Regions from separate parts of the Bacillus sp. ISL-75 genome, predicted to be linked through region 1. Evidence: riboswitches for the same ligand, from Rfam matches in the RefSeq annotation. Region 1 holds a riboswitch; each other region holds the start of a gene.
The links. A riboswitch is a leader RNA that binds a small molecule or an ion and turns the genes downstream of it on or off. The one in region 1 is predicted to bind glycine.
Positions count from the first base shown of each region.

Region 2: it holds a riboswitch for glycine, as region 1 does, so the genes downstream of both, J7E63_RS21280 (amino acid permease) here and J7E63_RS13385 (amino acid permease) in region 1, are expected to answer to the same signal.
Region 3: it holds a riboswitch for glycine, as region 1 does, so the genes downstream of both, gcvT (glycine cleavage system aminomethyltransferase GcvT) here and J7E63_RS13385 (amino acid permease) in region 1, are expected to answer to the same signal.

Region 1 is NZ_JAGGQX010000028.1:5,617-16,402, reverse strand. Features, by position in the region: gene J7E63_RS13390 (DUF2935 domain-containing protein) at 1-207, shown strand, start outside; glycine riboswitch at 750-830, shown strand; gene J7E63_RS13385 (amino acid permease) at 995-2,359, shown strand; gene J7E63_RS13380 (MFS transporter) at 2,593-3,810, shown strand; gene J7E63_RS13375 (hypothetical protein) at 4,004-4,375, shown strand; gene J7E63_RS13370 (aldolase catalytic domain-containing protein) at 4,667-5,626, shown strand; gene J7E63_RS13365 (processed acidic surface protein) at 5,868-7,055, shown strand; gene J7E63_RS13360 (class D sortase) at 7,056-7,694, shown strand; gene J7E63_RS13355 (polyprenyl synthetase family protein) at 7,898-10,279, shown strand; gene J7E63_RS13350 (helix-turn-helix domain-containing protein) at 10,312-10,653, opposite strand.
Region 2 is NZ_JAGGQX010000053.1:11,845-22,630, reverse strand. Features, by position in the region: gene J7E63_RS21315 (Ger(x)C family spore germination protein) at 1-166, shown strand, start outside; gene J7E63_RS21310 (TRAP transporter small permease) at 716-1,213, shown strand; gene J7E63_RS21305 (TRAP transporter large permease) at 1,215-2,510, shown strand; gene J7E63_RS21300 (TRAP transporter substrate-binding protein) at 2,565-3,590, shown strand; gene J7E63_RS21295 (sensor histidine kinase) at 3,690-5,528, shown strand; gene J7E63_RS21290 (response regulator transcription factor) at 5,525-6,292, shown strand; gene J7E63_RS21285 (glycoside hydrolase family 3 protein) at 6,621-8,642, shown strand; glycine riboswitch at 8,802-8,901, shown strand; gene J7E63_RS21280 (amino acid permease) at 9,347-10,753, shown strand.
Region 3 is NZ_JAGGQX010000014.1:40,665-51,450, reverse strand. Features, by position in the region: gene J7E63_RS06355 (vitamin B12-dependent ribonucleotide reductase) at 8-2,566, opposite strand; gene J7E63_RS06350 (lipoate--protein ligase family protein) at 2,909-3,745, opposite strand; gene J7E63_RS06345 (rhodanese-like domain-containing protein) at 3,939-4,322, shown strand; gene gcvPB (aminomethyl-transferring glycine dehydrogenase subunit GcvPB) at 4,629-6,089, opposite strand; gene gcvPA (aminomethyl-transferring glycine dehydrogenase subunit GcvPA) at 6,082-7,428, opposite strand; gene gcvT (glycine cleavage system aminomethyltransferase GcvT) at 7,447-8,553, opposite strand; glycine riboswitch at 8,640-8,719, opposite strand; glycine riboswitch at 8,723-8,810, opposite strand; gene J7E63_RS06325 (DEAD/DEAH box helicase) at 8,988-10,676, shown strand; gene J7E63_RS06320 (YqhG family protein) at 10,654-10,786, shown strand, end outside.

The sequences.
Region 1 (10,786 bases):
GACAGCCAGTTAGAAATAAAATTATTTCAAAATTTTTTACAAGAAATTGAAGAACTTAGACTAAGTAAGCAAGCATTAGGAACATTTGCCGCCTTAATGGCGGATCATATGTATCGTGAAGAATGTTATTATCTTATGAAATTAGCAGAATCGGCAAATCTTGACTCACCCAATTGTGATCCTGCTAAACCTCGACTTAAGGAATAATTCAATGAGAAATAAAAGGGAAACACAACCACACCAACAACCACAACCAATGATCGGTCAAGCATGGACTGGTAGACATGTGATCTTGCTTCACTGTACAAATAATAATCAATTTATTAATCTTTATAAAAGTTTCCATGCTCCGTTTGAGCCTCCACGTCAAAATTGTGCAGAAACTTTGTCGCAATTACTGAGTATCGGATATCGTGTTATGGCGATTACGCCCATCTCAGCAAATCATATTCAATATTTTTTGGTACTAGGAGATTAAAGATGCAGAATCAACGAATGCGATAAAAATGAACCCAATCTTTAGCAGTGGGTTCATTTTTTGTTTCTCCATTAATCTAGATTCTCTGAAATTAATTATTGACAAAGTGATTGAATACTACTAAAATTAGAAATTATTTAACAATAATTTAGTTTGCGAGATAAGATGTAATAATGCATAACTTTTTTTAGCGGGGGATTTTGAACCATTTGTTCTTCTTCATAAATTAAATACTAAGCAAGCTATGATTGCTATGGGTCAAACTATAGCAGGAGCAGCTTCTGGAGAGACCGCAGGAAATCTGCGGCGCCGAAGGGTTCACAATCTCAGGCAAAAGGACAGAAGAGTACGAGTTTTATTTGTTATTCTACCAAAAGAGTAATGGATATTATTTGTTATTCTTATGACCGATGAGATTGGAGAAATTCCAATCTCTTTTTTCATGGTGTTTAACCCTTTGTTCATATCTTCACAAAGTGAACGAAGGAAATTATTACTAATGAGGGGGCAAATGAAGTGGCACAACAAGAATTAAAACGAGATTTAAAAAATCGGCACGTACAACTGATTGCGATTGGAGGTACGATTGGAACAGGTTTATTCCTAGGTTCAGGAAAAGCCATTCAGTTAGCAGGTCCATCTATCATTTTTGCCTACTTAATCGTAGGTATCGCATGTTTTTTTGTTATGAGGGCATTAGGAGAGCTTCTTTTATCAAATAAGGGCTATCAATCATTTACGGACTTCGCCGAGGATTATATTGGACCGTGGGCTGGTTATGTAACTGGATGGACGTATTGGTTTTGTTGGATTATGACAGCAATGGCTGATATTATTGCTGTTGGTGTATATGTACAATATTGGTTCGATATCCCACAATGGGTACCTGCTATAGTCTGTTTAATTGTATTATTGGGACTAAATTTATTAACAGTAAAGCTATTTGGAGAATTAGAGTTTTGGTTTGCTTTAATCAAAGTGATCACCATTCTAGCTTTAATCATCATAGGGGTCATTTTGTTAATTATTGGATTTCAAACAGATTCAGGAACGGTGACAGTAAAAAATCTATGGAGCCATGGTGGTCTTTTCCCGAATGGAATAACTGGTTTCTTACTTTCTTTTCAAATGGTTGTATTTGCATTTGTAGGTGTTGAATTAGTAGGTGTATCAGCAGCCGAAACATCCAATCCACAAAAAAATATTCCATCAGCAATAAATAAAATACCTTTAAGAATACTCTTTTTCTATGTGGGAGCCCTTATTATCCTTTTATGCATCAATCCATGGACGCAACTGAATGCAGCAAACAGTCCTTTTGTAAAAACGTTTAGTTTAGTTGGTATTCCGATTGCAGCAGGAATTATTAATTTTGTCGTCTTAACATCAGCTGCGTCTGCCTGTAACAGTGGATTGTTTTCAACGAGCCGCATATTATTTAATTTAAGTAATCATTCACAGGGACCAGCGAATTTTGCTAAATTAAATAAAAATCATGTACCGAGTAACGCATTATTTATATCTGCACTTGTTCTATCAGCAGGAGCTCTTTTAAGTAAGCTGATTCCAGAACAAGCCTTTGGTATCGTGACAACGATTAGTGCGATTTGTTTTATTTGGGTTTGGAGCATTATCTTAATTTGTCATCTGCGATATAAGAAATCACGCCCAGATTTACATGAAAAGTCGATTTTTAAAGCACCGCTTACACCATTTATTAATTATCTTGTTCTCATGTTATTTGCATTTATTCTCATTATTATGCTATTTGCAGAATCAACTCGTGTCGCTTTATTAATGACACCATTATGGTTCATTCTTTTATTCATAGTGTATTCATTTAAAAGGACAAAGGGAAAAAATATTAGAATATCTGCGTAAAGTAAAATTCTTGCAATATAATAAAAATATTGTCACATGATTTGTATCGTGTTACTATTAGATGAAATTAAATTCCTTTAATTTGGTTCAGAGAGGCCAAAAAGGCAAAAGTAAACTTCATATATACTAATTATATATGAATGCCCTTTTGTCCTTTGGATGAAAGGGCATTTTATTTTTGCCCATTATCTTTTAATCAAAGTCCTGTGAGGCTTGAAAGGAGAACGACAAAAATGGAATATCGTAAAAAAACAGTAGTTGCATCAGTAGCAGGTTTAACATTAGAGGGCATGGATATCATGTTTATCTCCTTTGCGATGTCGATGATTATTGCAGAGTTTCATATTGACATGGTTGCTGGCGGTCTTATTTCTTCAATTACCAATTTAGGTATGCTCGCTGGAGGAGTTATTTTCGGTATCTTAGCAGATAAATTTGGGAGAGTTAAAATATTTACCTATACGATTCTACTATTTGCTATCGGAACGGCGTTAACTGGTTTAGCAGTAAATATTGAACAAGTATACATCTTTAGGTTTATTGCCGGCTTAGGTGCAGGTGGGGAATATGGAATTGGTATGGCGCTTGTGGCTGAAGCATGGCCAAAGAATAAACAAGGACGCGCTTCTTCTTATGTTAGCATCGGTGCACAATACGGTGTGATTCTGGCTGCTCTTCTTAGTGCCATGATCCTGCCTGCTTGGGGATGGAGAGGATTGTTTTTCATCGGATTGATTCCTGTTATATTCGCCTTTATCGTCCGAAAAAAATTAGACGAATCGCCCGTGTGGCTGGCAGCACAAAAGAAAAAACAACTTGTGCCAAGGCAAAGGAATTTAAAGCAATTGTTTGCTACTCCTAGAACTTCAGTAACGACGATTGCCTTAGCTATCATGGCAACGGTTCAAATTGCCGGTTATAATGGCTTGATGATTTGGCTGCCATCCATGCTTCAACAATCCCAGGGATTATCGGTTTCAAACTCGGCTCTTTGGACGATTAGTACGGCTGCTGGAATGATTGCAGGTATGTTAACTTTTGGACAGTTTATGGATCGTTTCGGTATGAAACGCTCATTTGGAATCTTCTTATTCGCTTCCGCAGTCGCAGTCTTTTTATACTCATATGCGTCAGGGAATGCAGGTCTTTTAATCGGCGGTGCGATCGTAGGATTCTTCTCGAATGGAATGTTTGCCGGTTACGGTGCATTAATAAGCAATTACTATCCAGTAGAAATTCGCAGCACAGCAACCAATACTATCTTTAACTTCGGTAGAGCATTAGGGGGATTATCTCCTATTTTAGTAGGATATATCCTGCAGCATGCTAATGTGACGATCGCAATGGGATATCTTGCTGTACTCTACTGTATCTCCTTTATAGCAATGGTTAGTTTGAAAAAAAGAAAAGATAATCAAGATCAAAACATTACTTTATCTAAAGTAGTGTGAATTGACTCTTATAGCATCTTCATAAAATAATAAAAATTGAGGCTGCAAATCAAATTGGATTTGTGCCTCTTTTTTATGGAGATTGTTCGCTTATTTTTCCTGATAAATGGTATTGTCGGTGTCATTATGTCGTCCCCAAACATACACTCTTCTTAAAGATGGGTTGGAAATTAGACGTTGAGGTGAGGACAAATTGAACTTCGAGATGCAAAAAGCGAATATGTTGGCTGAAAATATCAAGGGTTTTATAAAATATGTTCAGAAAAGCCATGAGAATAAAAACAGCTTTCGGTTTAATCCGGATAAATTGTTTCAAATAAAACTCCTGATTGAGGAGTTTAAGTTTCAAATACTTGCAGATGAACTTTTAAGAATCAATAAGTTTTCTTGGGATGAAAAGTACACGTATTATTTAGTTGATCAATTTATAGAAGGAATCGAGATTATTGATGAATACATCCATAATAACTACAATGATTTATTTCTCTTAACGGCTAGAGTTTACACATTAAAGGATCTCAGTCAATCATTTAGCAGGCAGGGAAAACTGTATCATTGGTCCTAAGATCTCCTTTTTTTAACTAAGGCATTGGTATTAATAAAGCCAATGCCTATTCATTTCGTCAAATAGGAATTAAATATGGAACTTACAATGTAACCATACCCGTACAAAATACAGGAACAAAAGTGAAGGGTATTTATGCTATTATTATTTGATTATAAGAATTTTCAGGAAATAGGTTGACACATTCGGACAAACCATGATATAAACACAATAAGAAAATTTTAGTAATTAAAAGCATAAAAGTGTGAAATAATATGAGAAAAGTGGAATAAACAGGGGGAAATGACGATCATGGAAACTCGTAGCAAAATTTTAGACTGTACCATTCGTGATGGAGGATTAGTTAACAATTGGGATTTCAGTGTCGAATTTGTTCAAGACTTGTATAACGGCCTAAGTGAAGCGGGTGTTGAATACATGGAGATTGGCTATAAAAATTCTCCAAAGCTTCTTAAGGCGACTGAGCCCAATCCATGGCGGTTTCTTGATGATAACTTCCTGAAAGAAATTATCCCTGTCAAAAAGTTCACGAAGCTATCGGCTTTAGTCGATATTGGGCGTGTAGATCCCAATGATATTCTACCTCGTGAACAAAGTGTTTTAGATATGATTCGCGTAGCGTGCTATATCCGTGAAGTAGATAAAGGATTAGAACTTGTCCAAATGTTCCATGATTTGGGATATGAGACGTCGCTAAACATTATGGCATTATCAAGTGTTCCTGAACAACAGCTGATTAAAGCTTTTGAATTGGTGAAGGAAAGCCCTGTAGATGTGGTCTATATCGTTGATTCCTTTGGAAGCTTAGACCCTATAGATATTGAGCACCAAGTGAAAAAGTTCAAAGCGTTGATCCCTAACAAACAGCTTGGAATTCACACACATAACAATATGCAGTTAGCTTTTGCCAATACATTAACTGCGATGCGAAATGGGGTTACATATCTCGATTCGTCTGTATATGGCATGGGTCGGGCAGCAGGTAACTGTAACACAGAACTTCTTGTTAGTTACATCCAAAAATCAAGCTATGAGATTAAGCCAGTTCTTGGAGTCATTGAGAAGCACATGCTCGAAATGCGTGAAAAGTGGGAGTGGGGCTATATCATTCCTTATATGATTTCTGGTGTCCTTAATGAACATCCACGTGTTGCCATGGCATATCGTGATAGCGCAGATCGTGATCAATTCGTAGATTTTTATGACAAGGTAACATCACCTGAAAGTACAGTGGCGACAACTTTAAAATAGGTTAAAATGCTTAAAGCACCTCTATATTTGAGGTGTTTTTTTATCTTTACTATTTATATATGAGGGCAAATCCCGCATAACATAAAATTTGATTTTTTAAAAAATACAACCTACGCCTCTTTTTTTATCATTCCCTCTATCAAATTGTCAAAATTCCTATTAAAAACCCTATTTCCAGTTTCTTGGTTATCGTTTATACTATTCTAGAAATTATAAAAAATTATTGGGGGAAAATTTTTTGATGCGTCTATTGTCCGTTTTACTAGCTGTAACTCTTACTCTTGGGTTGATACCTATCACTGCTTTTGCACAGATTGATGCTCAAGACCAGGAGTTTCAAAACTTTTTACATGAAATCGGGATGTCGGAAGATGAATTTTTAACATATTTGGAGGATATGCACGACTTTACACTGGCAGACTTTGATTCTGTCTCAGAATTAAAGGATTATCTGGGACCTCTTGTTGACGAAAGCAATTTACAAGATTTGCTCGATAGGTTCGAATTATCGAAACAAGAACTCGAAGATATGCTTGCTGAAAATGGCACTTCCTTGGATGAGTACATTTATTACGACGACCTTTACTTTGACGTTTATGAATTACAATACCAGGAGGAATTAACCCCGATTACAGATGAAAACCTCCAGCAGCTTCTTGATGATTATGAGTTTGAATCAAAAGAAGAACTTGAAAAGTTTTTAAATAAAAACGATGACTCGATTGAAAACTACGAAAACATTGAAGAGCTTGAAGCTGCAGTAGCATTACTAGTCTCTCAGGAAGGAAAAGACGAATTAATCAACATTCTCGATAAGTTTGGCTTATCGCTTGATGAGTCCCAAAAGCTTGCAAATTACTCCATGAACATTTTTGAAGACCCGAATGTTGATGTGGAGGATTTCTACACTAAATTAGAAGATATCGCGAATCGTCTAATGGCATTCCGTGAATTCGATAGCACTGATGATCTGTCTGCGGATGAAATTGCAGAAATACTGGATGTTTGGAATGATCTGCTTAATCTTTTCGAATTGAAAACGGAATTTTATTTAACCAAAGATGGAAAAACAACGCCTCTTTCAGTGGAATCTCTTTTAAAAATGGATTCTACAAATGGTGCAGATTTAAAGATTAAAATCTTCTCGAAAGACGGAGAGTTTCTTGCTGATATGGTGATTACAGCTGAAATGTTCGGTTCAGATTTATTGGATGAAACTGGTGAAAACCTGAAGCAAACAGAACAAGTCGCAAAAGAGGTTTCCAAAGTAGCCACAAAGCTACCTGAGAAAGTACTAAAAAAGACAGTCAAAGGCGGCAAATTGCCAAACACCGCTTCAGACTATCTGCCCAATGCATTAGGCGGCCTTGCCATCGCAGCTGCTGGCCTAATTCTGTTCAGAAGAATGAAAGTAAAAGGGATTCAATAAATGAAAAAGGAAAAAAAAGAGAGAACTAGGCAACTGGTTCATCTTTCCCTATCAATCGGGATTGTCATTTTTGGATTATGGTTCAGTGGAACAAATGCTTTTAAATTTATAAAAGGGTATTTGTTATTTAAATCCGCTCAAGCCAACTCTGAACAGGTTGAAGTGAAAAAAACTGAATCTAAAAAACCCGGCGCCTTTAATGATGGAGACTCTCTATATTCCGAAATTCCGAAAAAAGGGGAATTAATCGGTGAGCTGTTTATTCCGAAATTAGGGGCAACGCTTCCCATTTATCACGGTACAGATGAGGATGAACTAGAAAAAGGGGTCGGCCATTTTGCAGGCAGTGTCCTTCCCGGGGAAAAAGATAACTCGGTGCTATCTGGACACCGCGATACGGTCTTTCGCAGACTTGGCAGTGTCGGAAAAGGAGATCTTTTAATTGTTTCCACATCAGCTGGCAAATTTACGTACAAGGTCAGGAAGGTTCGGATTGTCGATGCCGTCGATCGAACCGTCATTGTTCCTAAACCACGTGCTACATTAACTGTGACAACATGTTATCCGTTCAATTTTATCGGAAATGCCCAGCAGCGTTATATACTTGTGGGAAGTTTAATAAAAAGTGAGAAAAAGTAAAGCTGGTGTAGGGTCTCCCCCCTGCAACAGCTTTACTTTTTTTAGTTAAAATTACTATGCTTCCAAAATTTTAATATATTTACATATTACATTGTTAAACCAAACAACTTTAAATATAATGGGAATAGTTGGATAGTTGAAAAAATAAAAAAGAATTTGAATTATATTGCAAATTATTTATAAGACAACCTTAAGAAGAGGTAATGTACAGTATGAATGAGGAGTTAATAAAAAATGCAAATGCAAGCTATCAGTTAGCTGAGCAGAAGGCTGTTCATTATTTTAAATCACTTTTTGATCAGGTTATGCAAAAGAACTTTGTCCCTACATTAACGAAAGATATTCAATCTTGGAAACACAACCATATTCATCACACTTCGATATTATCCTTTTTTTCACGTCGAAAGGGAAAACCTGATAATCGAGCATATCACAATTATATCCGATGGCTCAATTACACCGGCAAACTTGATAATTACTTGGATCGCAGCATCTCCTATATTTTCATGCGGGACCTAGGCAAAGCTCTGGACTCAACTGAGACACAGAATAGGGTAAGGCGGGTCGTTGACAGTTTAAAAAATCACCTAATTCAGTCTACCGCAACAAACCTTAGTGTCAATTCTGAGACGTTTAGCATGGCCGGGTTGTACCGAATCGCCCAGAAAGAAGGCGTCGAATCCACGATGATCTGGTTGCTAAACAAATTAAAGACTGTATCCTCCAATATTCCAACGGGAATGGATGCTGAGAATGCTCAGCGAAAGCTCATTAAAATTATTGCTGGGGTAATTATGCATGAGGTGGAAGAGATGGGCGATGAGGTATCGCCTGAAGAAAGAAGGCAGAAACTTGATGATGCTATTAGGCTAGGCTATTGCTATGGTTTGACCTATCCATTTATTGACGATCTTCTCGATGCCAAAGTCTTATCTGCTAATGAAGAAAAACAATATTCCGATTTGATTCGTACCACCCTTATCACAGGAAATGTACCGGAATTGGGTGAGTGGTCTGGGAAAAACGTAAACCTAATCCGATATATTCATTCAGAACTCCGCGATGCCTTTGAGTATATTAAATCTCATTTGCGTCCAGAGACTAGCAAAAAATTTTTCAAGCAGGCCTATGTGTTTTTTAATTCACAGGAAGTGGACCGTGTAAAGGATCTATCCAACGCAAATTACACAAATGAAGAGTTATACATTCCGGTCATTTTAAAATCCTCTTCTTCCCGATTGATTGTCCGCTCAGTTATTAGTGCTCCGGAGGATGAAGGCTTTGACACCCGAACATTCTTTTATGGCATATACAACCAGCTTGCGGATGATTTTGCAGATATGTATGAAGACTTGAAGGAGGGCAGGGTAACCCCCTATACCTACTATCTGAAATATCATGATAAGCGAATCGATCTTATAAACCCCTTTGAATTATACTGGACGGTCATTTCCAATTTGATCCATAAGGTATATCACTCTGATAGCAAGGCCTGTGAGGTGATTCTCGATCGTGCAATTAACGGCCTTAAGCGATTTAAAGAACGAATGGGCACTGAAAAATACAACGAAGTTATGAAACTATTTTTTTCTGGAGATTCAAAATTTAATCGCATCATTCAAAATATGGTTCGGAAAGCTGATGATGTCGATTTCTTTGATAAACTACTTCGTGACCATATGATTACCACTCTGAAAAATGAACGGAAAGAGCGGGAAGGGTTTTTAGACACTGTTGAAACTGTTCGTAAGGAGATCAACCACATCTTAAAAATCCCTAAAATCGAAGAAGTTGAGCCAATAATTGATGCTGCCAATTACAGTCTGGAAGGTGACGGGAAGCGATTGAGGCCAATAATGACCTGGGTCATGGGCGTTAACGAATATGGACTAAATAAGTCTGCAATCATGCCACTTCTGAAATCATTGGAATATATGCATACCGCATCCTTAATCTTCGATGATTTGCCATCACAGGATAATTCTTCTACCCGTCGGGGCCGTCCAGCGCTACACTCGGTTTATAACATTGCCATCGCAGAATTAACTGGACTGTTTCTTACCCAAAAGGCCATTGAGGAACAAGCCTCTCTTGACCAATTCGATTCGAAGACTGTGCTTAAGTTGGTCCAATATTCGGCTCAAATGACAGCGGTTATGTGTAGGGGACAGGCGATGGATTTGGATTCTAAAGGGAAACAATTAACACTGGAACAATTGAATTTGATGTGTTTTTATAAAACTGGAATAGCATTTGAAGCTTCCCTAATCATGCCTGCAATCCTCGCCCATGCAAATGAAATCGAAATTGAAGCTTTGAAAAAATTCTCCCAACATGCTGGTATTGCGTTTCAGATAAAAGATGACTTGCTTGATGTGGAAGGAGATCTGATCTTACTCGGAAAACCGATTGGCAAAGATGCTGAAAACAACAGTTCTACTTTTGTGTCAATCCTAGGTCAGGATGGTGCTAGAAAAGAGATGTGGGAACAATACTGTCTAGCAATGGAAGCGTTGCAAGAGATGCCACGCAATATCACTTTTCTGAAGCATTTATTAAATTATATAGTTAACCGTGATCATTAATCGTTTGTCATATTGTTATATTTAGAAGATGTTTAAACCATTGTTTGTTTTACTTGACGTTTTGTCCTGGTAAAAGCAATAAAATCACAAAGTTCTTCTTCAGTTAATGGAGTACCATCGAGATTAATTAAACTGTTACCCGACTGTAATAAGCAGTTTAATTCAACCTTTATTTTTTCTTCGTCGACCCGATTTAAGAGAAAATCAACTGTTGTATCAAATAGTTCGGCCATTTGAGATAAAGCATGTAAAGAAGGCTCTCTATACCCTGATTCATAGCCTGCATAGGTACTTTTGGCAATGCCCAGCTGATCGGCTGTTTCCTGCATTGACCACTTTTTAAGTTTTCTAAGGTTTACTAATCGTTTTAACACTCTCGTTCCCTTCCCCCATGTTTGTTTGCTTGATTATATCATAGAAAAAATCGATTAAAAAGAAATATATACGCGAAATGAAAACAATGATTGATTTTATTATCATAATAGCTTTATAATCAGTTATATTCAT
Region 2 (10,786 bases), on a different contig from region 1:
GGAATATCGAGTAGACGTTGCTGGCTTTGGAAACCGTTTAAGAATTGAGCATCCGAAAGTATGGGAAAAAGTCAAAAAAGATTGGGATCAAACATTCAGTGAGGTTCCAATTTACTACAACGTAAAAATAACAATCAAAGATTATGGAGCGTCAGGTCACAAGTAAGCCTTCTTTTTTTAGGGTACGAAAAAAGAATTATACTTCTTAAAACCCAAGCTTCCAATGTAGTAAGAATTAAAGCAAAAGCAGCCTGGCAACTTATTTTACAGGATGAAGAAATGTTGATTTAGCGAAGAAAGGGTACCTATTTAAAGGGGTATTGAGAAAAAGGCACAACTAGCAAATTTAGCCTAGTTGTGCTTTTTTGCGCGCAAAACTTTCGATTGTCCCCAATAAGAAACGTCCCTACTTATTTTATTATGCAACACTTCTGCTGCTATTTATAATATTTTTCCACGGTCTCGGAACAACTTACTAGAATGGATAGTGCCTATGTTTTTAACCAGTTGATGGAATACAGTTAACATGGTAAGTTTAATCTATATTTAATTCGTTTATTAAACTTACAAAAATACATAAAATGGTTTCAAATAGAAAGGATTTCAAATTCCACCTAAAAAAATCACAAATTATCCTAAAAAAAGAACATTCAAAAACATTCAAAAGATTCATAAAATTAGAGACAAGAAAACGTTTTCAAATGGGGGGAATCAAATGAATGTAATCAAAAAAGTAGGTCTAGTCATCGATACCATTTTTGAAAAATTCACTCTACTATCGTTAATTGCTTTAATTTTTGTCGTCACCCTACAAGTTTTTACCAGGAAATTATTTAATTTTGTTTTCTTTTGGTCAGAGGAAGTTACTCTTTTGTTACTCGCTTGGTTTGCCTTTATGGCCATAGCAGTGGGATTTCGAGAGTATATCCATTTAGGCATTGATTCTTTCACGAATCTATTTCCTAAAAGTTTTAATAAAGTTTTAGATAAAATCATCAGTGCCTCTATTTTTGCTTTCGGATTATATCTGGTAATCCAGGGCTGGGACTTCACGGTATTGATGATGGATTCAACTCTGCCGGCGACAAAATGGCCAAGTAGTATCACTTATGCGGTTATGCCTGTCACGGGTGTGATGATTTGTGTTTATTCGCTTTTACAATTCTTTAACATTAACACCACTCGCCACAAAGAGATAGAGGAGGGCATGTAACTTGGACAGCAACACAATTGGTATCATTATCTTACTATCAAGCTTTGTTATTCTAATCTTACTTCGTTTTCCCATTGCCCTTACGTTGATTGCCTCGTCATTGCTGACGGTTATCTATCTAGGTATACCTCTTCCGGTAGTGGGCCAGCAAATGATTCAAGGGATGAATTCCTTTTCTTTACTTGCGATTCCGTTCTTTATTTTGACCGGACAAATTATGAGTGAGGGCGGCCTTGCGACTCGAATTGTGAATCTGGCAAGTTTAATGGTTGGCAGAATTCGCGGTGGGCTCGCCATGGTTAACAGTGTAGCTGCATTGTTCTTTGGAAATATCTCAGGTTCTGCCGTCGCCGACGTTTCTTCCGTTGGGTCTGTTATGATTCCGATGATGAAAAAGAAGGGATACGAAGCAGACTATGCAGTGGGAGTAACGATTGCATCGGCCATTCAAGGTGTAGTAGTTCCGCCGAGTCATAATCTTGTTTTGTACTCCTTAGCAGCAGGTGGTGTTTCCATCGCCAGTTTATTTATGGCTGGGATTGTTCCTGGATTTATTATGTTAATTTCCTTAATGATCACGGGTTACATTATTGCTAGAAAACGAGGCTACCAAAAAGCGGACCCTGTTCCAAAGTCAGAAATTGGCGGGATCCTTCTACATGGACTTTTATCCTTAAGCCCAGCAGTCATTATTTTGGGCGGGATTATGAGTGGCTGGTTTACAGCAACGGAATCTGGGGCATTAGCTTGTTTGTATTCTTTTATTCTAGCGTTTGTTGTCTATAGGGAAGCAAAATTTTCGAATGTATGGAAAATATTAACCCGGACGATGAGAACTGTTTCGATGGTATTTTTCTTAATAGCAGCATCAGCTTCGTTTGGCTGGATATTAGCTTACCTGAAAATTCCGTCAATGGTAACGAACTTATTTTTAAGTATTTCTGATAACCCGATTATTATTCTATTGATTATTAATATTTTGTTACTTCTCCTTGGAGCACCAATGGACATGGCACCAATGATTTTAATTATGACACCTATTCTCCTTCCAGTTGTAACCAGCTTTGGAATGGATCCGGTGCACTTCGGAATTGTCCTGATTTTAAATGCTGGGATTGGCCTTTTAACGCCGCCGGTAGGAACCGTTTTGTTCGTCGGATGTGCGATAGGAAAGGTCTCGATACAACAAGGGACAAAAGCAATGATGCCATTTTTCTACGCTTTACTAGTTGTTCTGTTGGTTATTACCTATATTCCTGAGGTTGTCCTGTGGCTTCCTAATATGTTAGTCAAGTAACCGAAGGAAAGGTGAAAATAAAATAATAAAATTTTTTAAGGGAGGGTTACAAGAATGAAGAAAAAAAAGATTACAGGAATTCTAGCAGCAACGCTTTTAATGGGTAGCATCCTAGCTGCCTGTGGGAAAGAAGCAACGACGGGTACAAAAGATGGGGGTTCGAAAGCTGAGGAACCTAAATATACGTTCCGGTTGGCAGATAATCAGCCGCCAGATTATCCAACTGTTGTTGGAGACAAAAAGTTTGCCGAATTGGTTGATGAAAGAACAAATGGCCGAATTAAAATTGAGGTATTTCCATCTGCCCAATTAGGGGATGAAAAATCCGTGTTGGAACAGGTTCAGCTTGGAGCCATTGAGTTCACAAGAATCAATTCCAGTCCGCTTGCCGAGTTCAATGATCAGTTCACTGCATTAGGACTCCCATATGTATTCGAAGGCGAAGAACACTTATGGAATTTTCTTAACGGTGAAATGGGAACAAAATTGTTAGATGGTTTAGAGCAGTCAAAAATGAAAGGGCTTGCTTATTATGATTCAGGGTCACGTAGTTTTTATTCTACTAAACCACTAAAAGGTGTAAAGGACTTAAAAGGGCAAAAAATCCGTGTGCAGCAGAGTAAAATCAATATTGATTTCATGGAAGCACTTGGGGCAAGTGCGACGCCAATGCCATATGGCGAGGTATTCAGCGCGCTGCAAACAGGAATCATTGATGGTGCAGAAAATAACATCCCAAGCTTAGACTCTTCTAACCATTATCAAGAAGCGAAAAACTTTATTTTAGACCATCATCAACGGATCCCTGAAGTCCTGCTTATTAGTAAAGCAGCATGGGATAAGCTTTCAGAAAAGGATCAAAAAATTGTGAAACAAGCAGCACTTGATTCCGTTCAAGCGCAAAGAGAAGAATGGGATAAGTGGGAAGAGCGTTCTACTAAGAAACTGAAAGAGGCAGGAGTTACCTTCACTGAGGTTGATGATATTACACCTTGGAAAGACGCTGTTAAATCCATGGTTGATAAATATTCAAAAGATTATAAAGAGGTAATGGATGCCATTGAAAAAGCACGTCCATAATCGATAGCAGGCAGTAAGCCTAGTTGGTGAATATATCCATTTACCAGCTAGGTCTTTTCTGTTTAAAAAATCACTAATAGACAGGAATGAATAACAACAATGATGAAGTGGTGGAGAAAAATCGCAGAATTCCTAGAACGATACATCCTCTTAAAAAATCAATCACTGATGATAAAGCTCTGCGTTTTCTCCAGTTTTCTAGTTATTTTTCCAGTCATTTCAGTTGGAGTTATTTCATACAATCGTTCATCGGTTGAACTTGAAAATGTACTTAGACAATCGAGCAGCCAAGTAATTGATCAAGTAGAGTCACATATCGAATATTATTTACAAGATTTTGAGATTACCAGCCTAAAAATTATCAACTCTCCTGAATTATCGAGCCTTTTGAAATTGAAAGCGTCAGAAAATAGAGATCAATTTATTGAACCAACTCGTAACACCCTTAAAGAAGCAGAATACTCAAGAGCAGATATAACTAATATCACTATACTACTTAATAACAATCAGGTAATTGATACTCTTGGAAATAGAAATTTCTATCCTGCTACGAAAATGAAAGAGGAATATTGGTATTCATCTGTCCCACTTAATGGGATGAGTATGTTAGTTATGAGAAAGTTAAAATTAGAAAATAAGGAACAGCCTGTCATTTCACTCGTAAGGAGACTATATAATCCCCAGACGCTCTTACCTGTAGGCATGCTTATTATTGATATCAATTTCAGAAGAATTGAAGAAATCTCTAACAAGGTAACCATCAGTAAAAATGGCTATTTTTCCATTTTAGATGCGAACGGGCATTATATTTACCATCCTGACTTCTCAAAACTCGGGAAAAGGGTTGAATTCAAACAACTTTCAAACCTGAAAACAGAAGGAAGCAGCACGGAAATTTTAGAAAATGAACGGAGAGATTTTATTACCTATACTTTCTCTCGAAACCTCGGCTGGAGGTTTTTATCGGCAGTCCCATACCGAGATTTAACGGGGGGAATCGTTCAAATTGAAAAAGCCATATCCTTAACCATTCTTGTCTCTTTGATTATTGCCTATTTGATCGGGTTCGGATTCGCCACAAGCATCATTCGGCCCATCCGTCGTTTGCAACATTTTATGAAGGAAGTTGAAATTGGAAAATTAGATGGCAGAGTTCGAGTGGATTCAAATGATGAAATCGGACAATTGACTGCTGGTTTTAATAATACCGTTGAGAAACTATCCAACCTACTTGAAGAAGTATATGTCTCTAAGTTAAAGGAAGCAGAAATGTCACTTAAACAAAAAGAAGTCGAATTAAAAATGCTGCAATCACAAATGAATCCCCACTTTTTATACAATTCTCTTGAAACCATTAGGGGTATGGCATTGGAAGAAAATCAGGAAAATATTGCAACCATGTCTTTATCACTTGGAAAACTACTTCGGTATAATCTTAATAATCATTCATCTACCGTGAGTTTTAGAGAAGAAGTGAATTTTTGTGAAATGTATCTGCAGATTCAAAAGTTTCGCTTTGAGGACCGTTTTGAGTACATGTTTGATATTCCTCAATGGGTAATGGAATTGGAAATGGTGAAATTTTCCCTCCAGCCATTGGTTGAGAATTGTTTTGTTCATGGTTATGGTCCTAATACTAGAAAATTAAAAATTGTGATATCAGCTTTCCGTCATTCTGAGTCTTCCTTTGTTATTCGCATTTCCGATACTGGTGAAGGAATAAAGGATCATATTTTAGAAGAAATCAAGAAAAGAATGGACTTAAAAACGTCCACTAGTGATGGGAAAAATATAGGAATCGTAAATGTTCATCAAAGAATTCATTATTTGTTTGGACCCGAGTATGGAATAACCATTCAAAGTGAACAGGGTTCAGGGACTAAGGTATTAATCCATTTACCCATACTAGATCATCATGTGGAGGAGGAGAGAGTATGAAGAAAAATATCTTGTTGGTTGATGATGAGAGATGGGTTCGAACAGCTCTTAAGTGGACGATAAACAAGTTGAAGCTTCCTTTGCAAGTGGTCCACGAATGTGAAAACGGGTTAGAAGCACTCGACTGGATTAAGCATAATGATGCAGATCTAGTGTTAACGGATATTCGAATGCCGATAATGGACGGGCTTTCGTTAGTAAAAGAATTGAGTCATTTGAAGAAGAAACAGGATGTCATTGTGATCAGTGTTCATGACGAGTTTCAATTTGTTCAACAAGCCATTCGAACCGGTGTAACCGATTACCTTCTAAAACCAGTAGAGGAAGCCGAGTTAAAAGGGTGTCTTGAAAAGTGGCTAGAAATGAAATCAAAAGAAGAGACAAAAAGGAATACTCCAAAAAATGGGGATGAAAATCTTCCTTCCTCAACGATTGAAAAGGTTTTGCAGTATTTAGAGAAAACACCATTAGACCAAATTACACTGAAGGATGCGGCAGGGTCAGTCCATATGAATCCTAGTTATCTTAGTCAATTATTCAAACAACAGCTGAACAAAAAGTTTGTCGATTATATTACCGAGCTGCGAATTGAGGAAAGCAAACGTTTGTTACTAAATACAAGCTTACGATTAGCTGAGATTGCTGAGAGAGTGGGATACTCGGATTTAGCCTATTTTAGTAACAACTTTAAGAGACTTACAAGCTTTTCACCATCAGAGTTTCGAAAATCAGCGCTTGTAAAGGTACCGGAAAAAACTCCATAAAGGTCGACGAGCCAAGAATCTAGTTTTTGGCTTCTTTTTTTTGATTGATTTAAGTTTGCGTTTAATTTATATCAATTTTGCGATCTTATCTGGTCCAAAGCTAGGACTTTGGCTATGGGTATATATATCTGAATATTTCAAATCTTAAAAAAACACAAATTCACCTAAAAATATTCTCTATTATTGTTTACCTTCTAAATTATACAATTATTTCGATTGAAAGCGTTTTCTCTTGAAGGAGTGATAGGAATGTCATGAAACGTTTAAGATTTAACTAGTTTTACTCTTTTTTGTAAGTATTTTAATAGGAAAACGGGGGAGAAATAGAATGAAACTATTTTCAAAAAAAGCATCAACATTAACGATTGCTGCATTGATGTTATCATCGCTTGCTATTCCATATGCAAGCGCGGAACCGGGAAAATCGAATGGCAATAAGCAAAATGCACCTGCCATTGAAGCGAGGACCAAAAACATCCTTGTACAGGGTGAGAAGCAATTTAAGGACCTTAATAATAACAGTAGACTCGACCCCTATGAAAACTGGCAGGTACCTACTGACGTACGTGTAAAGGATCTAGTGAAAAAGATGACGCTTGAGGAAAAAGCAGGAATGATGCTTATTACTGAATTCCCGCAATTTAAAGATAACAAACTAGTCCTGCCGAATAAATTAATAAATCAAAACACACGATATTATATTTTTCGGCAAACTCCAACGACAGATGTCATCGCAGACTATAATAATCAGCTACAGGAAGTAGCTGAGCGATCAAGGTTAGGGATCCCAATTGTTATTACTTCAAACCCGAGGAATCATGCCTCAACAGATTATACGAATAATAGTGAGGGGGCAGGCCTCCATTCTTTTTGGCCAGGTCCTTTAGGTTTAGCGGCAACACGCGATTCCAGTCTTGTGAAAGACTTTGCGGAAACGGCCGCAAAGGAATGGCGAGCATCGGGTATTCGTAAAGTTTACGGGTATACAGCCGATATTGCTACTGACCCTCTTTGGGCAAGGATTGAAGATACATTTGGAGAGCAGCCAGAACTAGCTTCTGACATGATTTATAACGTAATCAAAGGTTTTCAAGGAGATGAGCTTGGTAAAGACAGTGTGGCTATCACTGTGAAGCATTTCCCAGGTGGTGGAGCACGTGATAACGGCTTAGATCCTCATTTTGTGGAGGGGAAATTCAATCCGTATCCAACTGAAGGCAGCTTGCTTGAATATCATATTCCGACCTTTAAGGCAGCAATTGCAGCTGGAGTATCGTCGGTCATGCCATATTACGCATTTCCAAGCAATACGAGTGCTGACCAAGGTTTGCCATGGTATAGTGAAAATCAGCAATTTGAAGAAGTTGGCTTTGCTTTAAACAAAGCGCTCATCACTGACCTCTTACGTGGAGAGCTTGGTTTCAAAGGATATGTCAACTCCGATACGGGTGCTATTGGTAATAATGCCTGGGGTGCTGAAGGATTAACACCAGAACAAAAATTTGCGAAAGCAATCGATGCCGGGACAAATATCATTTCTGGCGCATCCGATCCGACGCCAATTATTAATGCAGTGAAAAATGGATTGCTTGCAGAAGAAAAAGTAGATGAATCGGTCACTTTTTTACTAACAGAGATGATGAAATTAGGCCTTTTCGAAAACCCTTATGTCGATGGTCAAAATGCGCTTGATGTAGTCAATAATCCTGAATCACAGAAAAAAGCGGATGAAGCACACCGGAAGTCATTGGTTCTATTACGCAATGACAATATCGATGGTAAAAATGTATTACCATTGGGTGATAGTGAAATAAAGGATGTCAAACTATATATTGAGATGTTCCCAGGTGGAGATGATGCAGCGGCCACCAAGAAATTAAAAGAAACTATTAAAAAATATGATACTTCTATCACCGTAACGGATAATCTTGAGGAAGCAACACATGCGTTTGTTTGGGTCCGACCTGTTCAATCGAATTGGGATAATAATCCACGGATAAACATTGGCCCTGAAACAGGAATTACTAATGTTGATAGAATTATTGAGATTCAGAAAAAAGTTCCGACGATTACTGCGATTAACTTCACTAACCCATGGTTGATTGATCAAATTGAGCCTAATGCTGCAGCAGTAATCAGCACGTTTGGCGTAAAGGCGGAGGCAATCGTAGACGTTATTCGTGGAAAATACAATCCGACAGGGAAACTTCCATTCACCATACCTGCTAACAAAAAAGCAGTAGACAACGAGGTTGGAGATATTCCAGGCTATGTAGAGGATCCTTCCTATGTCTATAAAAATAAAAATGGGGATTCTTACGGATTTGACTTTGGATTAACATATAAATAAGAGTTGAAGGCACATGAATACATTAAATAGTAATGGAAAAGTGTCTGTTTACTATGGCCTCTGTATTTCTATAAAATTATAATAATTAATTAAATTCAGAAAATTCATTTGACATCATTCTTTGAATAGACTAGGATTAAATTAAATTCATAATTGCGGATGAGTATTGTGGGAGAGACTAAACGCATTGTTTAGCACCGAAGGAGCAAGTCCCAAAAATTGGGCTCAATCTCTCAGGTAAAAGGACCACAATAGGACGCGTCTCTGGAGAGCGCCATGTGCCACCAAAGGAGTTATACTCTCAGGTAAAAGGACAGAGGAAAATGGGGAACGCCTATTTTTCTCTGTCCTTTTTTTGTGGAGAAAAATAGTAATAAACATAAAAAGGAGGAGTTAAACACAAAACTAATAATGGGAGAGTCGTAACGATCCTAAAAAAGATTTAGGGCCTAAAATTTTACCATATTGTGGTGTGAAAGCATGATTGGTAAAGGAATCCTGTATTTACAGGAGTGGCTGTTACGCATCATGATTGTCCTGTTGATTATTTACTTTTTAGAAAATGTAAGCGCTTATTCATGCCGAATTGACTAAAAAAATATTAAATTTTCATTAGAATAAATTTGCAATTATTGATTTTACATATTATTTAAAGCCATCAAAAAATTGCAAACATCCTTGAAAAGTAGAGAGAGGGAATTCATATGCAGGAACAAACATTGTCAAGAGGTTTAAAAAACAGGCACGTTCAACTTATCGCTATTGGCGGGGCTATCGGAACAGGATTATTTCTTGGAGCAGGTAAATCTATTCATTTAGCAGGTCCATCGATTTTATTTGCTTACTTGATTACAGGGGTAATTTGCTTTTTAATCATGCGCGCCCTGGGAGAACTGCTTTTATCCAATTTGAAATATCATTCTTTTGTTGACTTTGTAAGAGACTATTTAGGTAATATGGCAGCATTTATCACAGGCTGGACCTACTGGTTTTGCTGGATTTCAATTGCAATGGCCGATTTAACAGCTGTTGGTCTCTATACTCAGTTTTGGTTTCCAAGTGTACCACAGTGGATGCCAGGATTAATTGCACTTGTCGTTTTGCTCGTTATGAACCTTGCAACCGTAAAGCTTTTTGGCGAAATGGAATTCTGGTTCGCATTAATTAAAGTCATTGCGATACTTGGATTAATTGTTATCGGAATTTTCATGATTATTAAAGGCTTTTCCACAAATTCAGGCGCATCCAGTTTCACGAATCTATGGAGCCACGGCGGCATGTTCCCAAATGGCATAAATGGCTTTATCCTCTCATTCCAGATGGTCGTGTTTGCTTTTGTTGGCATTGAACTTGTAGGACTTACTGCAGGTGAAACAGAAGACCCGGAGAGAGTTATCCCAAAAGCAATCAATAATATTCCTATTCGGGTATTAATTTTCTACATTGGCGCCCTTATTGTCATTATGAGTATTTATCCGTGGAACGCCATCAATCCAGCGAAAAGCCCATTCGTTCAAGTATTCGTGGCGGTTGGTATCGCTGCAGCTGCTGGTATCGTCAATTTTGTCGTTCTAACATCTGCAGCTTCGGCATGTAACAGCGCCATTTTCAGTACAAGCCGGATGGTATACTCACTTGCCAAAGATAAAAATGCACCTGTACCATTTGCAAAACTTACTTCTCGTCAAGTACCTTCCAATGCATTGTTCTTTTCTACTGTTGTCATTTTAATTGCCGTTGTGTTGAACTATGTAATGCCAGAAGGAGTATTTACGCTGATTACAAGTATTTCTACAGTATGTTTCATCTTTGTTTGGGGAATTACTGTCGTCAGCCATTTGAAATACCGCAAAACCAGACCAGATCTTGCGAAAGTGAACAAATTTAAATTGCCGCTTTATCCATTTTCCAATTACTTAATCCTTGCCTTCCTAGCGTTCGTGCTTGTCGTACTTGCACTTGCGGAAGACACTCGTGTTGCCTTGTTCGTAACACCTGTCTGGTTTATCATGCTGATTGCGATTTATAAGATGTTGATAAAGAAGGCGGATAATGCGGATCAGGAGAATTATGCCGATCAGGAGAATCAACAAAAAGTGGCGGAAAATTAAGGGGCAACCCAAAAATATAATTTTTATTAATAA
Region 3 (10,786 bases), on a different contig from region 1:
ATACGTATTATAAACCACATTTTAATTGAGCGCCGCAGTTTGCACAGGTATTGCAGCCACCCATTTCTTTTACTTTTCCAGTCCGGCAGACAGGGCAAGTGTTACCGACTTCAGAGCCGATCGTTACACTTGTTGAGCGGAGTTCACTGATTGTATCAACAAGGACAACATGCTGCTTCGGTTTTTCATTAAAAATTGATAATTGTTCATTGGTGTTTTCTTCAGCTTTTAGTGTTAGTACCTGAGAATCGCGTGACCCATCAACATAAACAGTTCCACCTTTTGCCCCGCCGCGGTACAAACGCTGATAAACTTTTTCGACCTGCTCTACACTATAACCTTTTGGTGCGTTGACAGTTTTACTGATAGAACTATCTATCCAGCGCTGGATGACACATTGAACATCCGCATGGGCTTCAGTTGAAAGCTCCATCGATGTAACAAACCAGTGCGGAAGATTGTTTTCATCTGCTTCTGGGTGCTGATCCAAGTATTCTTTCACAATATCCGCTTTAACTTCGATAAATTTACCGAGGCGTCCGCTACGGAAATAAGAGAATGAGAAATAAGGCTCAAGTCCGGTGGAGACACCAACCATTGTTCCTGTGGATCCAGTTGGTGCCACAGTTAGTAAATGGGAATTTCTAATTCCGCTTTCTAAAATAGATTGGCGGACATCTTCAGGCATTTTTTTCATAAACCCTGTATTTATGAAGGCCTGTCTTAATCGATTGGTTTCTGATGTTGTTTCACCAGTTAAGAATGGGAAACTTCCCTTCTCTTTTGCCAATTCAATTGATGTTCTGTATGCAGTAGTTGCAATTATTTCAAATACTTGATCAACGAGTTCGTTTCCTTCTGGTGATCCATACTTCGTTTCACAATAAATCAGCATGTCATGTAAGCCCATGACTCCAAGCCCTACACGTCGTTCACCAAGGGCCTGTTTTTTATTTTCTTCTAGGAAGTATGGGGTTGCGTTAATGACATTATCCTGCATCCGTACGCCCACAGCTACTGTTTTCTTAAGCTTTTCAAAATCAACAGTTTTTGTGTCCTTATCAGCCATCTCAGCGAGATTGACTGCAGCAAGATTACAGACGGAAAATGGTGCAAGAGGCTGCTCTCCACATGGATTTGTTGCAACAACTTGTTGTCCATATGCTTTTGCATTGGTCATGTCGTTTGCGTTATCGATAAAAAATATTCCCGGTTCAGCTGAGTAGGTCGCGCAAATATTGATTAGGTTCCAAAGTTCTTTTGCTTTGAACTTTTTGTACACTCGTACTTTATGCCCTTGTTTTTCCCACTCGCGAACGTCACCAACTTTATGCCATTCTTGGTTGTAAATCTCCATTTCCTCTTGATCATATTGTTCAACATACGGGAAGCGGAGTTCGTAGTCACTATCGGTTTCTACAGCATCCATAAATTCCTTTGTTAAACAGACAGAGATGTTCGCACCTGTAAGGAACTCTGAATTGTGGACAGTGTAATTACCGCCAGTTAATAATTTCTCTTCTGCATCTGCTATGATGTTTTCATCAAATCCACCGAACCCAGGAATGTTTTTATAATTTACAATTCCTTGGTACATTGCTGTTTCTCTTAGAGTTAGAGGGGTGAACTTTAACTTATCTTTAGCAAGTTTTTTAATCGTTTCATCATTTGTATTTTCAATCAAGAATCGTAAAATTCTAGGATTTTGCATCTTAGAAATAATAAATTCAATAATGTCTGGATGCCAATCTGCCAACATGATCATCTGAGCTCCGCGTCTTGATCCGCCTTGCTCAACCAAATGAGTCAATTTCGCAATATCATCCAGCCATGAAACCGATCCAGATGATTTACCATTGACGCCTCTAGCCAGTGTATTTCTCGGTCTCAGCGTCGAGCCATTTGTTCCAACACCGCCGCCTCGGCTCATAATCTCCATTACCTGCTTACGATGATCAGAGATACCTTCACGTGAGTCAGGAACAAACGGCATCACATAGCAATTAAAGTATGTTACATCAGTATCTGCCCCAGCACCGTAAAGAACGCGACCCGCTGGAATGAAGTTCATGTTAACAAGCTCTTGATAAAACCTTTCAGTCCATTCTCTTCGCTTCTCTTCCGTCTTTTCAACAGAAGCAAGACCAGTAGCATTACGCTTCGCAATTTGCTCATAGAAGAGCTCCAAAGGCTTCTCAATTACATCTAAGGATCTGACTATCACACCAGTACTAGCTTCCTCAGGATCATCGAGTACTCCCCTGAATTCCTCTTCGACTAAAACTTTCGCTTTTTTCTTTTCCCAGTCTATTTCCATAATATAGCCAAGACCACGAGCTGGAAATTTCGGATCTTCTTTAATAGTTAAAACAACAAAGTCGCCGTTTGTAAGAGTAATTTTTGCAGTATCTTTAAAGGTATAGCGGTCCAACATGACCAAACGAGAAACACCCTTGTGAGTTATTTTCATATCTGGGGTAACTGGATGCACCTGGGGGAATAATTGAATATCCTCATTCAACCTTTCAAAATCAATATTCATTGTTTGTCTAAAAACTACAGACATTAGAACAACTCCTTCTTAAATAAAAATCCACCTATTGTGCTAAATCTAGCAGGTTTACGCTATATCTAGTTGGTTTGTATTTTTAGGTTATCATAGCCCACCTGAATAAATCAACTAAATATCAATATATAGTACCGAAAATATTTTCGACACCACTATATATTGTATGTCAAGCAAACTATAATTATTTTGTCAAACTTAAAAAATAATAGAATTAAAAGTAATCAATAGCTTTTAATAGATTTTCGTCAGAAAACAGGAAAATTCAACAAATTTCGCGGTTTGCTTCTTTACATTAATCGTTAAGGCAACAAAAAAAGACGGCGAATTCGCCGTTTCTAATTATCTTTTATAATTCCATTCATCACTTTCATAGCGATCTTTTGCAATCTTTTCAACATAAGCTAGTTCTTCCTCGGTTAATTGATAAGTTTCAAGCTCAATATTTAGACCCTCAGCAAAGCCTTTATAAAAAGCTTCCTTTGCTTCCTCAAGTGAAATTCTTCTTGGACTAATGTTGTTGATAGCAACCGCTTTATCCTTAAATGCTTTTCTCATACGTTCCTTAACTCTCTCACTTGGATATTTAAATAAACTAAATAGCTTATCTTCATCTAAATCTAACAGAATGGAGCCGTGCTGTAGAATTACACCCTTTTGTCTCGTTTGTGCACTGCCGGCAACCTTCCTGCCTTCCACCACAAGCTCATACCAGCTTGGAGCATCAAAGCATACTGCAGAGCGAGGGTTTTTCAATGCATCCCGTTCTTCTGCTGTTTTTGGAACAGCAAAATATGCCTCAAGTCCTAGCTGGTGAAAACCTTTTAAAATTCCTTCAGAAATTACTCGGTATGCCTCTGTAACAGAATTAGGCATTTCTGGATGTTCTTCAGAAACGATGACACTATAGGTAAGTTCATGCTCATGCAGAACGCCACGTCCTCCTGTAGGTCTTCTTACGAAACCTAATTGGTGTGCCTTAACTGCTTCCATATCAATTTCTTTCTCTACTTTTTGAAAATATCCTACTGATAGCGTTGCCGGATCCCAGCCATAGAAACGAATCACTGGAGGAAATTTCCCTTCACTATGCCAATCAAGTAACGCTTCATCTAAAGCCATATTAAAAGATGGTGAACTATTTCCAGTATCAATAAAACGCCAAACTTCTTTTTTCATTCTAAAACCTCATTTTTTTATAATTATATCGTATTTAAGTCTACCAAAATCTGATATAGATTCAAAATAAGATGTTTCTGCTATAATTATTTAGGCAATATCAAAAGATTTTTTTGCATTCATCTTTATCTTTATCGGATTGACTTATATAATAAATACTAGTGCAGGAAAGCTTGAAAGGAGCAAAAAGAAATTGAGTTCACTTTATCCATTATTAATCATCATTGTAGCAGTTATCATTTATTCCGTTTTTACATTTTTCTATCAGAAAAGAATTGTTAAAACGGTAACAGAAGAAGACTTCCGTGCGGGGTACAGAAAGGCACAACTAATAGATGTTCGTGAAGCAAACGAATTCGAAGGCGGCCATATTTTAGGAGCACGTAATATCCCAATGTCGCAAATGAAAATGCGTATGAAAGAAATTCGTTCTGATATGCCAGTATATTTGTATTGCCAGAGTGGAATGCGCAGTGCACGTGCAGCCCAATTCTTACACCGAAAAGGCTATCGAGACCTTACTCAGCTACAAGGCGGGTTCAAAAAATGGTCAGGTAAAGTAAAAACTAAGAAATAAGAAATCATTAAAGGTTCCGGATTCGGAGCCTTTTTAATTTCAAAAACTGCTACAGAACAAAAGGCGCAAGCGCCCGTTTAGCTGTGTATGGACTGGAGCGCTCCAACTGAGATAAAGGAAACACGGAGAGCGTTAGCGCATTCGTGCTTGACTTATCGTAGGGCGGAGAGTGAAGTCCACTAGCAGCTGGGCGCTGGAGCTGGATTCAGAGAACTATTTTAAGTTGTCCACAATAAATAATTTTATAATCTCCTATCCAACAAGATAAAAGGTCAGATTATTTTTCGAATCTGACCTTTCCATTTATTAAGCTTCTTGGTATTTCAAAACTGGTTTACGGGCTGCTTTTGTTTCGTCCATCCGGCCGACCACTGTTGTATGTGGTGCTTCTTGAACGATTTCTGGATTTTCTTCCACTTCTTTAGCAATTTGGATCATAATATCGATGAACGAATCCAGTGTCTCTTTTGATTCGGTCTCAGTCGGTTCAATCATAATACACTCTTCCACATTTAATGGGAAGTAAATGGTTGGTGGGTGGTAGCCAAAATCAAGCAGACGTTTCGCAATATCCAATGTACGAACGCCTAATTTTTTCTGACGTCTTCCACTGAGTACAAATTCATGCTTACAATGTCTATCAAATGGTAGATCATAATATTCAGCAAGTCTTCTCATCATGTAGTTCGCATTTAATACAGCGTACTCTGTTACCGCTTTTAAGCCATCTGGTCCCATCGAGCGGATGTATGTGTAAGCACGAACATTGATTCCGAAGTTTCCGTAATATGGCTTCACACGGCCGATTGATTGCGGGCGGTCATAATCAAGGACATATTCTTCGCCTTGCTTTGTGATAATCGGCTTCGGTAAGAACGGGATAAGGTCTGCCTTCACCCCGACAGGACCGGAACCAGGGCCACCGCCTCCGTGTGGGCCAGTGAATGTTTTATGAAGATTTAAGTGAACAACATCAAATCCCATATCTCCAGGTCTTGCTTTTGAAAGAACGGCATTTAAGTTTGCTCCATCATAATAAAGCTTGCCACCGGCTTCATGGACAATTTCAGCCAATTCAAGAATGTTTTCTTCAAATAGTCCAAGCGTATTCGGGTTGGTTAACATTAATGCAGCAGTATCTTCGCCAACAACCCTTCTTAAATCTTCAAGGTCAACAAGACCATGTTCATTTGATTTAACGGTAATTGTTTCTAGACCAGCAATCGTAGCGGAAGCTGGGTTCGTACCATGAGCAGAATCAGGGACGATTACTTTTGTACGGTTCATATCACCGTTAGCCTCATGATAAGCACGGATCATCATTAAACCTGTCCATTCCCCATGAGCCCCTGCCGCAGGTTGCAAGGTCACTTCATCCATACCTGTTATTTCGATTAAATGCTCCTGCAAATCGTATAAAAGTTCAAGAGCACCTTGAACAGAGCTTTCATCTTGCAGCGGATGTACATGTGCAAATCCGTTAAAACGCGCTACATTTTCGTTGATTTTCGGATTATATTTCATCGTACACGAGCCTAGTGGATAGAATCCTGAATCGACGCCATGATTTCTCCTCGAAAGGGCAGTGTAGTGGCGCATAATATCAAGCTCCGAAACTTCAGGAAGTTCAGGCTCTTCTGTACGAAGGTAACCATCAGGAAGGAGACCGCTGAGATCTAGTTCCGGTATATCCATTTCCGGCAGGCTGTAGCCGATGCGGCCTGGTGTACTAAGTTCAAAAATGAGTGCCTGGTCTTGATTATGCATGGAAATCCCCCAATTCTTTCACTAGAGTATCAATTTCTTCCTTCGATCTTTGTTCTGTTACAGCAATCAGCATATGGTTAGCCAGTTCTGAATAATCACGCCCTAAATCATAGCCCCCGATTATTCCTTTTTGTAAAAGGTTTTGGTTGATTTCTTTTACAGGCTTAGTTAATTTCACAACGAATTCATTGAAGGAATGGCCATCATAAACAACTTCAAAGCCAGCTTCCTTAAAAGCATTTTTCGCATAATGAGCTTTTTGCAAGTTGGCCGCAGCCATTTCCCTGACACCCTTTTTACCAAGTGCGGTCATCGCTACAGATGCAGCGAGGGCATTTAATGCCTGATTGGAGCAAATATTTGATGTAGCTTTATCACGTCGGATATGCTGTTCACGAGCTTGCAGTGTTAAGACAAAACCGCGGCGTCCTTGGTCATCCGTTGTCTGTCCAACAAGACGGCCTGGAACTTTCCGCATTAACTTAGTAGTGACAGCAAAATATCCGCAGTGCGGTCCGCCAAAGGCAGTTGGGATCCCAAACGGCTGCGCATCACCAATAACGATGTCAGCACCAAATTTACCTGGAGGTGTTAATACCCCAAGGGACAGTGGGTTACTTGAAACTACAAACATGGACTTATTTGCATGAATGATTTCCTCAAGCTCTTTTAACGGCTCGACTCGCCCAAAGAAGTTTGGATATTGGACGATAACGGCTGCAACATCTTCATTAACTAGTCCTTTTAATGCGTCTAGATCTGTTACACCATCTTTGACTGGTACTTCAATCACATTGAGGTACTGACCCTTTGCATAAGTTTTAAGAACATCACGTGATTCTGGATGTACCGCACTGGATACAACTATTGTTTTTCGTTTGGTATGGCCTGCACTAAGCATCGCTGCTTCAGCAAGTGCAGTTCCGCCATCATACATCGATGAGTTGGCAACATCCATTCCCGTTAACTCACAAATCATTGTTTGGAATTCAAAGATAGCTTGAAGTTCACCTTGTGAAATTTCTGGTTGATAAGGTGTATAAGCTGTATAAAATTCTGATCTAGAAATAACATGGTCGACAATTACAGGCATGTAATGGTCATAAACACCTGCACCTATAAAAGATACGTTTCTTTTCAGGTCAGCGTTCCGACTAGCCATCTTAAAAAGCTCTTTCATTAAGTCCGTTTCAGACTTGGCCGCTTTTATATTGTACTCACCCTTAAATCTTACTTTCTCAGGGATATCGCTAAACAGTTCATCAATAGAGGAAACACCAATTGCCTCAAGCATAGTCTTCTTATCTTGTTCAGTCATAGGTAAATAGCGATGTTTCATAAACCTAACTCCCTTCTCTTATTTCTTTTCTTTTTTATAAAAAGGTGTTGGAACTACAGTAGCTTTTAAACGTTTGCCGCGAATTTCAACTTCAACTTCGGATTCAAGACCCGTAAATTCTGCATTGATTAGGGCAAGACCTATATTCCTTTTTAACGTTGGTGATTGCGTTCCAGTTGTAACCTCACCAATTAACTGATCACCTTTATAAACAGGGTAGCCATGACGTGGAATCCCGCGATCAATCATTTCGATTCCTACCAATTTTCTTGTTAAGCCCTTTTCTTTTTGTTGGATTAACGCTTGTTTCCCGATAAAGTCATCTTCTTTGTTTAATTTCACAGCGAAACCAATTCCAGCTTCTAGTGGTGAAATTTCTGGAGATAGTTCTTGACCATAAAGTGCTAAAACTGCTTCAAAGCGAAGTGTGTCGCGTGACCCTAATCCACATGGGATTACTCCATCTTCTTTACCTGCAGTTAAAATGTCTCTCCAAAGGTCCACAACATCTTCTGCATCGCAATATACTTCAAAGCCATCTTCACCAGTATACCCAGTTCTTGATACAAGTGCCTTTTTCCCATTTAGGATTACATCTTGTTGGAATTTGAAAAAGCCAATTTGGCTTAAATCATTATCTCCCGCAAGCTTTTGCAATACTTTTTCCGCAAGTGGTCCCTGGATAGCCAGCTGTGCTGTTTTTTCCGATAAGTTTTCTAAAGAGACATCACCAGTTAAATGGTCTTCAAGCCATTTGTAATCTTTTTCAATATTTGATGCGTTTACTACTAAAAGGTAATGATTGTCTTCGATCTTATATACAAGCAGATCATCAACAGTACCGCCATTTTCATAACACATGGCGGTGTACTGGGCACCTCCATTTTTTACTTTTGATATGTCATTAGTCATCATTTTTTGTAAAAACGCTAAGCTATTAGTGCCTTTTACTTCTATTTCACCCATATGGGAAACATCAAATAAACCTGCACTAGAGCGAACAGCTTCATGCTCTTCTTTAATGCTAGAGAATTGAACCGGCAGTGCCCAACCTCCAAAATCAATGGTTTTTCCACCCCATTCTTTATACACATCAAAAAGTGGAGTTCGTTTTAATTCAGACATTCTTAATCCCCCTTCAATCTTTGGCGCAAATTATTCATTAGATAATATAAAAAAGGACAGAAACCTCCTATGAAACGTAAGAAGGTCTCTGTCCTTGCACCTGAAAGTTTACCTAAAAAGGCTTTCCCCTTTGGTGGCTGCTTAAAGCTAGCAGCGCTCTCCAGAGCTGCGTCCTACAAGAGTTCTTTTGCCTGAGAGATTCACATTTCTGCTTGCTCCTTCGGCGCTACATAAGTAGTCTCTCCCCTTGTTATCATTCGCATTATAATATTATCTAAACTGGTCATACTAATTATACTTATAAAATAAATTACCTTATTAAAATATTTAAAACATTCAAAGCTAATATCATCCTACCATTAAAATAATACATTGAGCAATAACTTTATTAGAAAAGCAAAAAGCTGGAAATTGAACAAAAAGGAGTTGGAACCATGTCGATCGAAATTGAATTTGATTCCTCCTGGAAGGATGATTTTTTACATAGAATTGAAAACGATGGTCCATGGGGGAATTGGGAACTTTTTAAACTAGCAATTGGAGTTGAAAAACATCTCGTCATTCCAGATTTCAAGGGTTTATTAGCACCTAGCCATTTACCCAATCTAACCCCACTTCCTCACCAGCTTGAAACAGCAAAACAAGTAATTGAAAACATGAATGGGAAAGCCATCCTTGCCGATGAAGTAGGACTCGGAAAAACGATTGAGGCCGGGCTGATTCTAAAAGAATATATGATTCGTGGATTGGTGAAAAAGGTATTGATTCTTGTCCCTGCATCCTTAGTTACTCAATGGTCGATGGAGTTGAATAGCAAATTTTTCATTCCAGCCATTTCACAAAGGAAAAGCTATGTGTGGGAACAGTGTGATGTTGTCGTTTCGTCAATTGATACGGCCAAACGAAATCCTCATCGAGATATAATTTTTAAGCAGGACTATGACCTTATTATCATCGATGAAGCCCATAAACTTAAAAATAACAAAACAAAAAATTACGAATTTGTCCAAAATCTGAAAAAGAAATTTTGTTTACTATTGACGGCAACGCCCATTCAAAACCGTATCGAGGAAATTTTTAATCTGGTTTCATTATTAAAACCAGGACATTTAGGCAGCGAAACAGCATTCTTTGAAAAATACAAACGAGATGCACGTTCATTAAATGATGATGAGCATTTAAAAGAATTAGTAAACAAGGTTATGATTCGGAACCGGCGGGCAGATACAGGCATTGAGTGGACGAAAAGGCATGTGGAAACCATTCCGATTGAATGCACTCAAGAGGAGAAAGATCTTTATGAGTCAATTACTGAATTAAAAAATGAGGGGAATTGGGCACAGGCAAGTTCATTCTCCGTAATGACATTACAGCGTGAGGCATGCAGCAGTAGAGAAGCAGTTTTTTATACATTAAAAAATATGCTGCAAAAAAAGGAAAATCCAACCCCAGCTTTCGAAGAACAAATTCAGTATTTAATAACAAAAGTCGAAGCTGTCCAGAAGAATTCAAAAGCCGAAAAAGCATTAGAATTAATTCAAAAAGTAAATGATAAAGTGATTATTTTTACAGAATACCGAGCAACACAAATGTACCTCCAATGGTATTTAAAACAGCATGGAATTTCATCTGTCCCTTTTCGGGGCGGCTTTAAGCGGGGAAAAAAGGACTGGATGAGAGAATTATTCCAAAAGCACGCTCAAGTCCTTATTGCAACTGAAGCAGGCGGTGAAGGAATTAACCTTCAGTTTTGTAATCATATAATTAACTTTGATTTGCCATGGAATCCAATGAGGCTCGAACAACGAATTGGTCGTATCCATCGTCTGGGCCAGGAAAAGGATGTCATGATTTATAATTTTGCGATAAAAAATACTGTCGAAGAACATATTTTGAAGCTTCTTTATGAGAAAATACATTTATTTGAAAAAGTAATTGGTGAACTTGACGATATATTAACAAAGTTGGAATTTGGCAATATAGAAGACCATTTAATCGATATTTTTGGACAATCCTCATCCGAAGGCGAAATGCGAATTAAAATGGAAAATTTATCATCAATGATTGAATTTGCTCAGGACATGAAGAAGGGAGATTCCCATGCAGCAGCAGGAAATTCATAACTTTTTATTGAACTATTTTCAGGCTAATGACTGTGCAATTGTGGCGAATAGCCCAGGCTATTTGACTGTTCAGTTAACAGTTGAACTTGATAAGGAATTAATGAATCGGC